DNA from 2 places in the Arthrobacter sp. NPDC097144 genome. Region 1 is predicted to be linked to the other one. Evidence: riboswitches for the same ligand, from Rfam matches in the RefSeq annotation. Region 1 holds a riboswitch; the other holds the start of a gene.
What was found. Region 1 has a riboswitch for S-adenosylmethionine ahead of ACIQXM_RS07070 (methionine ABC transporter ATP-binding protein). Riboswitches for the same ligand answer to the same signal wherever they lie in the genome.
Positions count from the first base shown of each region.

Region 2: another riboswitch for S-adenosylmethionine. It lies ahead of ACIQXM_RS03065 (methylenetetrahydrofolate reductase); the one in region 1 lies ahead of ACIQXM_RS07070 (methionine ABC transporter ATP-binding protein).

Region 1 covers NZ_JBIWDW010000003.1:24,125-28,187, reverse strand. The annotation lists gene ACIQXM_RS07080 (alpha/beta fold hydrolase) at 54-671, shown strand; gene ACIQXM_RS07075 (CoA-binding protein) at 729-1,145, shown strand; SAM riboswitch class I at 1,322-1,420, shown strand; gene ACIQXM_RS07070 (methionine ABC transporter ATP-binding protein) at 1,524-2,318, shown strand; gene ACIQXM_RS07065 (methionine ABC transporter permease) at 2,311-2,976, shown strand; gene ACIQXM_RS07060 (MetQ/NlpA family ABC transporter substrate-binding protein) at 3,086-3,937, shown strand; gene ACIQXM_RS07055 (LLM class flavin-dependent oxidoreductase) at 3,957-4,063, shown strand, end outside.
Region 2 covers NZ_JBIWDW010000001.1:653,600-657,662, forward strand. The annotation lists gene ACIQXM_RS03055 (GH1 family beta-glucosidase) at 1-654, shown strand, start outside; gene ACIQXM_RS03060 (SDR family oxidoreductase) at 743-1,591, opposite strand; SAM riboswitch class I at 1,855-1,961, shown strand; gene ACIQXM_RS03065 (methylenetetrahydrofolate reductase) at 2,067-2,993, shown strand; gene metE (5-methyltetrahydropteroyltriglutamate--homocysteine S-methyltransferase) at 3,119-4,063, shown strand, end outside.

The DNA of each region.
Region 1 (4,063 bases):
TCTCCTTACGTTTGAAGGGTCCGCAGTGCCCCTCCCGCGAGCAGGAGTCTGTCATGGAACTTTCCCCCAGTGCCTCCGGAATGGCCCTTTCCGCCGACGGCACCCAGATCGCCTGGTCCCGGCAGGGCGACGGCCCGCCGCTGGTGATCGTGGATCCGCTGACCTCGGACCGGAACAGTTCCGGCACCCGTGCACTGGCGAATCTGTTGTCCGGGAACCACACGGTGTACACGTATGACCGCCGCGGGCTGGGCGAGAGCGGACTCGGCGAGGAGTACACCGCCGAGTCCGACGTCGATGACCTGCTGGCCGTGGTGCAGGTGGCCGGCGGCACAGCAGACCTCTACGGCTTTGCGTCGGGGGCGTTCCTCGCGCTGCGGGCCGCCGAGGAATCCGCCGTCATCACCCGCGTTGTGGCGCTGGAACCGGCCCTGGCCCTGGATGAAGGCGAGGACGAGCTGCTGGTGCTGCAGACGGAGCTGGAAGGACTCGGCGGCGTCCAGGTCCCCGTGCTGGTCCTTGCCGGAAGCACCAGCGGGGATGAGACCCAAGACCTCGCCCGCCGGGCAGCGGCTGCCCTGGACGAGGGAGAGTTCCAGCTGGTGGAGGGTGACGTCTCCCGGGTGCCGGACGCTGCCCTGGCCGAGGCCATCGAATCTTTCCTGGGCTGATCAGGCCGGCCGGGTAAGCTGGAGCCCCGATTCCAGGACTCCACCGAAGGACAGCAGATGCCGCACGTCAATGACCCCGCAGTTATCGAATCCCTGCTGAAGAACAAGGGCCGCTGGGCCGTGGTGGGCCTGTCCAACAACCCCCTGCGCACCGCCGTCGGTGTGTCCCGCTATATCCAGGACCATTTGGGCATGGAAATCATTCCGGTGAGTCTCAAGGGCGACGACGTGCACGGCAACAAGGGCTACCGAAGCCTCCACGAGGTTCCGGGCCGCATCGACGTCGTGGACTGTTTCGTGAACTCATCCCGCGTGGGCGCAATTGTTGACCAGGCCATCGAGGTGGGGGCCAAAGCCGTGTGGCTGCAGCTGGGCGTCATTGACGAGGCCGCGGCGCAGCGGGCGGCCGACGCCGGGCTGGATGTCGTCATGAACACCTGCCCGGTCATTGAAGCACCGCACTTCGGCCTTTAGCCCGCTGGCGCCCGCGCGCTCTTTCTTCCCTCTGGTCTTTTACCTGCCATCCTGCGGGATGCCCGCATTCGCTGTGGAACTCCCGGATGACGCGGGACAGGTCATGATTCGCAATGCTTCGCCGCATCAGGACATTTGATTGCGCATCTGCACTGCCCCGGCGACCATGGAACCTGTAACCATCCAGAGCGGCTGAGAGACCTGGCTCCGTGACGCCGCAGCAACCCTTCCGCGATCCTGCGGAGCAAGGGTGCTACCGCCAGGACCGATGGAGAAGCACCCGCTTTCGCCCGGTCCCCTGCAGTGCGCTCCGGCGCACCCGCCGGCGGTCCGGCCTGCGGCGGCACCTCTTCTCGGGCTTGGACCCAGGAGGAACACATGATCCGGATTGAGAACGTCTCAACCGTTTTTGACACCGGCGGGCAGCAACTGACTGCCGTCGACAACGTCTCACTGAACATTGGCCGCGGAAGCATCCAGGGCATCATCGGGTTCTCCGGTGCCGGCAAATCAACCCTCCTGCGCAACATCAACCTGCTGGAGCGGCCAGCATCCGGCCGGGTGTTGGTGGACGGAGTAGACCTTGTGGGCCTTACGCCCCTGGAGCTGCGCAAACGCCGCCACGGCATCGGCATGATCTTCCAGCACTTCAACCTGCTCAGCAATCTCACTGCAGCCCAGAACGTGGAACTGTCGCTGAAGTTCGCGGGTATCGGCAACTCGGCCCAGCGTCGCAAAAGGGCGCTGGAAGCACTGGAAATTGTTGACCTGCAGGAGAAGGCCGGAACGTATCCGGCCAAGCTTTCCGGCGGGCAGAAGCAGCGCGTCGCCATCGCCCGCGCCCTTGCCACCAAGCCCAAGGTGCTGCTCTGCGACGAACCCACCTCCGCCGTCGACCCCCGGACCACGGCCTCGGTGCTGCAGTACCTGGCGGATGTCAACGCCCGCTTTGGCATCACCATTGTGGTGGTCACCCATGAAATGAACGTTATTAAGGCCATCGCTGAGAACGTTGCCGTCATGGAAGCGGGCCGGGTGGTGGAGCAGTTCGACCTGAGTGAGCTGAAGCGTCCCGGGTTCAGCCCCGCCACGTCGATTGGACGTTATCTGGTGTCGGACGAGATCCGGCTTGAGCGGCCCGAAGCCCACCGCAAGGGGGCCCTCCATGTTTGACCGCGTCCTTGAGGTTTGGCCCGAACTGCTGGCCGCGCTGGGTGAGACCGGCACCATGTTGATCATTGCCATTCCGCTGGCGGTGCTGCTGGGTACCCCGCTGGGGGTGCTGCTGTACGCCGTCGGACCCCAAGGACTGTCACCCCGGCCCAAGCTGCACCGGATCCTGGACACGCTGGTGAACCTGGTGCGCTCCTTCCCATTCCTTATCCTGCTGATCGCCATCATCCCGTTCACTCGGCTCCTGGTGGGAACCACCATCGGCACGGCGGCCGTCATCGTGCCGCTGACCATCAATGCGGTGCCCTACTTTGCCCGCTTCGTTGAACAGAACATCACCTCGCTGGGAGGCGGCGTGGTGGAAGCGGCGCGTTCAATGGGAGCCGGCCGGCTGCAGATCGTCCGCGACGTGCTGCTCGTGGAGGCCCGCCCGGGCCTGATCAGTTCGGTCACCATCATGACCGTCAGCTTCATCTCCTACTCGGCCATGGCCGGGCTGGTTGGCGGCGGCGGGATCGGCGACTTTGCGATCCGCTACGGCTACTACCGCTACGAAACCGGGCTGATGGTCACCGCCATTGTGCTCATGGTCCTGCTGGTGCAGGCCGTGCAGCTGAGCGGTTCCTGGATCTCCCGCCGCGCCGACAAGCGCGTCTGACCCGCCGCTGATCCCTTCCAGCGCCCGCACTCCAACTTTCGACGAGGACACTTTGCACTCCATCTCACCCAAAAACAGTTCAGCTCCGCCCGCACTCAGCCGCAGGACCTTGCTTGCCTACCTCGCGGCTGCCGGGGCTGCCGCGCCAATCCTGGGCGGCTGCGGGTCCCGTTCCGCCAGTGCCGGCACCGACGAACGGACCATCCGTCTCATTTCCTCGCAGGTCAAGGTTTACGAGGAACCGGTGGGCATCGCCGGCCGGCTGCTTTCCGAAAAGGGCTGGAAGCTGCAGCCAACCTTTGTCAATGACATCAACCAGCCCAACATTGCGGTGGCCAACGGTGAGGCGGATGCCAACTGCTTCCAGCACATGGCTTACCTGGCGCAGTTCAACCGGGACAAGGGCTTGGATCTGGTGCCCCTGTTCTATATCCGCAACTCGCCGGCAGTGCTGTACTCCCGCCGGCACGCGGCGCTGGCCGACCTGCCCGACGGCGCGACCATCAGCATCCCGGTGGATCCCGCCAACAACGGCCGCGCCCTGTTCATGCTCCGCGCCCACGGCCTCCTGGAACTGACCGACGGCGTCACTGTAGTCAACGCCTCGCAGCAGGACATCACCGCAAACCCGCGGAACCTGGTGTTCGTGGAGGTGGACCAGCTGTCGCTGAGCCAGACCCTGGCGGACGTGGACGCCGGTTTCATGTTCCAGTCCACCGCGATCGACGCCGGCATCGACAAGGAGGCCACGGTGGTGGCCGAGGAACAGGAGGCGGACGAGGTCCCTTACCGCTCGGTCTTTGCCGGCACCCGGGAATTTGCCGCAAGCGAGGGCGCCCGGGAACTGCGCGCCGCAGTCCAAAGCCCCGAGGTCCGGGAGTTCTTTGCCGGATACCAGGACGGGTTCTTCCAGCTTCCCTGGGACGAGGATCCGTTGCCCGCCTTCGAACAGCTCAGCTGAGCCTGAGCGAGAGGACACCATGAGCACCCCCAGTTCCCGCTATCCGCAGGGCCGTCCGCGGCTGCTGCTCAACGCGTTCCTGATGAACACCGCCAGCCACATCCGGGGTGGACAGTGGCGCCACCC
Region 2 (4,063 bases), on a different contig from region 1:
CTCAACGGCACCTACCCGGAGGACGTCCTCGCGGACACCGCCTCCATCACGGACTGGTCTTTCATCCAGGACGGTGACACCCAGCTGATCTGCCAGCCCCTGGATTTCCTGGGCATCAACTACTACTCCACCAACCGGGTGCGGATCTGGGACGGCAAGGGCGAGCGCGTCAACGCTGACGGACACAAGCCCGCCGAAGGCACCGCCTGGCCCGGCGCCGGCGTCGTCGAATTCGTCGCCCAGCCCGGCCCGTACACGGAGATGGGCTGGAACATTGACCCGGCCGGGCTGGAAGACCTGCTGGTCTCGGTGCATGAGCGCTGGCCGGATCTGCCGCTGATGGTGACCGAAAACGGCGCCGCGTTTGCGGATGAGCTGGTGACCGGGGAGGACGGCGCGCCTGCCGTGCACGACGTCGAACGCACCGATTACCTGCACCGCCACTTCGCTGCCGCGCACCGCGCCATGCAGCGCGGCGTGGACCTGCGCGGCTACCAGGTGTGGTCGTTGATGGACAACTTCGAGTGGGGCTACGGCTACTCCAAGCGCTTCGGCATTGTGCGCGTGGATTACGACACCCTGGAGCGCACCCCGAAGGACAGCGCCCTCTGGTACTCGCGGCTGATCGCCGAACGCGTGCTCCACGCAGGTTAACGCTTCCTGCCTCTGCAGGCGGTAGCGAAACAGGTGAGGGCTCCGGGGTTTCCGGAGCCCTCACTCGTCTGCGGTCCGAATCCGTGCCTTATGCGGTGGGCGGTGCCGGAACGGCCGACGGTTCGGCGGGAGCGGTGAAGCCTGCTGTGGAGGACGGCGCCTGAGCCGGTTCCGAGCTCAGTTCCACCGCCTCATTGTGGGCAAGCCCGGCGGTTTCTCCGCCGTCGGCCACGAACTCGGCGCCGGTGGAGAAGCTGGATTCATCACTGGCCAGGAACAGCACCAGGTTGGCGATCTCCCCGGGTTCGCCCATGCGGTGCAGCGCGACGTGCTGCTGTCCGCCGTCGAGCCCGTCGGTCATGGGGGTGCGCACCGCTCCCGGATGCACCGAGTTCACCCGGATCCCGTACGGGCCCAGGTCAAGGGCCACCGATTTGGTCAGCCCGCGCACCCCGTACTTGGCGGCCGTGTAGCCGGGCAGGTCCTTGTAGCCCTGCAGGCCGGCAGTGGAGGAGACGTTGATGATGGACGCTGCGGCTGAACGCTTCATCGGTTCGAGGACGGCCTTGATGCCCAGGAACACTCCGGTGAGGTTCACCGCGATGATGGTGTTCCACTGCTCCAGCGTGTAGTCCTCAATGCTGCCGAAGTTGGCGATTCCGGCATTGTTGACCAGCACATCCAGTCCGCCGAAGCGGTTTTCGGCCTCCTGCACGGCGGCCGCCCAGTCCTGGGGATTCGTTACGTCCAGGTGCACATAGGCGCCCGATGCCCCGTTGCCGGCACCGAGGCTTTCGGCCAGTGCCTGGCCTTCCGCGTCCAGCAGGTCACCGATAACCACGCGTGCCCCTTCATCGGCAAGGCGCCGGGCTGCCGCCGCTCCGATGCCCCGCGCTCCCCCGCTGATCAAGACCGTTTTTCCGCTGACTCTTCCCATTGCGTTCTCCCCCATATGTTGGACTGTCCGGATGTTGGGCTGTCCCGTCATCCAACTACAGGCGGCGGGGGAAGTCACGGGTGTTCTTCGGTCCGGGAGCACCGTTTTCCGGGCGAAAGATGCTGCAGCCGGCAGCCCCGGTATGTGACGCACTGTGGCGCGTGTGTCGTTCATGACGCGCCCCAGGGATTTGTGGCGCAACACTCTGACGCATCAGGTGCATGGATTGCCACCGTCCCTGCAGGCCCCTAGATTGGACCCACCACCCATCCAGAGCGGCTGAGAGATCTGGCTCGTTGACGCCGCAGCAACCATCTTTTCCCTCCTCCGGAGGCTGAATTGAACGGTGCTAACGCCAGGACCGATGGAGCCTTGCCCGTGACACCTGTCAGCGCAATACCCTGCCGCTCGCATGGCCAGCCGGTTTTCCCGGCAGCCCCTGCGGCACTCCCTCGGCACGGACCGAGGAGCCCGAATGACCCTGTCAGTGCCTGCCGCCGTTCCGCCGGCGTTGTCCTACGAGCTGTATCCGCCCACGAGTGCCCGGACCGAAACCGCTGTGATGCGCGTTATCGAGGAGCTGGCCGGCACCTGTCCGGACTACGTTTCGGTGACCTACAACGGCAGCCCGGAACGGCGCCAGGCCTCGGTCCGGCTGCTTGAACACCTGGTGCACGCCACCCGGCTGCGGCCGCTGGGGCATCTGACCTGCGTCGGTGAAACCCGCGAGAGCCTGTGCCTGCTGGTAACCCGGCTAGTGGGGCTGGGCGTGCGCGGCGTGCTGGCGATGCGCGGTGACCTGCCGGCGGATCCCGGCGCCTTCCGGGGCGAGCTGCCGTTTGCCCGGTACCTGGTGGAGCTGATCAGGGACATCGAGGACCAGCATTCCGCAACGCTGGCCGGCGGCCGGATGGCTGTTGGCGTGGCGGCCTATCCCAACCGGCATCCGGAATCGCCCTCCTTCCAGCATGACATCGAGGTGCTGGTCTCCAAGGAACGCTCCGGCGCCAACTTTGCCATCAGCCAGGTGTATTTCGACCCCGCCGACTATGTCCGGCTGGTCACCGCCGCACGGGCCGCCGGCGTCACCATTCCGATCATTCCCGGCATCATCCCCATGTCCAGCTCCGCCCGGCTGCAGCGCCTGGCCCGGATGACCGGAGTGCATCCGGATCCTGCCCTGCTGCACCGGCTGGAGCTGGCGGGTTCGGACGCCGAGCGGCGCCGGATCGGCGTGGACGCCGCCGTTGCACTGGCCCGGACAGCGTTCGACGACGGGGCGCCGGGCCTGCACCTGTACACCTTCAACGAGGCCCGTGCCTGCGTGGAAATTGTCGAAGCCCTCAATCTTCCGGCCTCGCGCGGGGTGCCGGGTGAAACGCGCGGCGCCCGCTCCGCCTGACGGCCTTCCCGCCTGACAGCCCCCTCCCCCTTTTTCCGCTCTTTTCCGACCACTCCACACCACCGCATATCCACTTCAGACCACCGCACATCCATCGCGAATCCACCGCACATCAGGAGACAAACATGACCGCCGTCAGCATCTTCCCCGCCGCCACTGTCCTGGGCTACCCGCGGATCGGCCCCAACCGTGAACTCAAAAAGGCCCTCGACGCGCACTGGAGCGGCGCCATCAGCGAGCAGCAGCTCCTCGAGGACGCCCGGGCCCTGCAGGACCGGACGGTCAACCGCCTCGTGGAGCTCGGCCTGAATGCCGCCGACTCCTCCATTCCCGCGGACTTTGCCCTCTACGACCAGGTCCTGGACACCACCGCGGCACTCGGCGCCCTGCCGTCCCGGTTCGCTGATCTGGCCGGCGGCGACGGCGCCGTGAGCACCGCAGCTTCCTTCGTCCTCGCCCGGGGCAGCGGCGAACGCCCGCCGCTGGAAATGACCAAATGGTTTGACACGAATTACCACTTCCTGGTGCCGGAAATCGGCCCGGAAACCCCCTTTACCGCCGTCGCGCACCAGCTCGCGGACACCATCCGCCGGCACCGGGCCAACGGTGCGGTGCTTCGCCCGGTCCTCGTGGGTCCGGTGACGTATCTGCTGCTGGCCAAGGCTGAGGACGGCGCACCCGCCGGCTTTGACCCGCTGGACCGGATTGACGACGCCGTGGCCGCCTATGCAGGCATCCTCGGCCAGCTGGCCGCGGCCGGCGCCGAGTGGGTCCAACTTGATGAGCCGGGCCTGGTCACGGACAAGGGCGGCGCGCTGGCAGCCCCGGGCGGGCTGGTGGAACGGGTGTACCGGACCCTGGCGGGTATTCCCCGGGCAGCCGTCGCGGGCCCCGCCGCCGGAAACCCCGCAGCCGGAAACCCCGCCGCGGGCCGCCCGGCCCTGCTCGTGACCACCGGCTACGGAACCGCCGGAAACCCGGGAGCTCCCGGCGAAGCCCTGGCCGTGCTCGCAGCGGCCGGGGTGGAAGCCGTGCATGCGGACCTGGTTCGCGGCCAGCTGCCGTCCGCC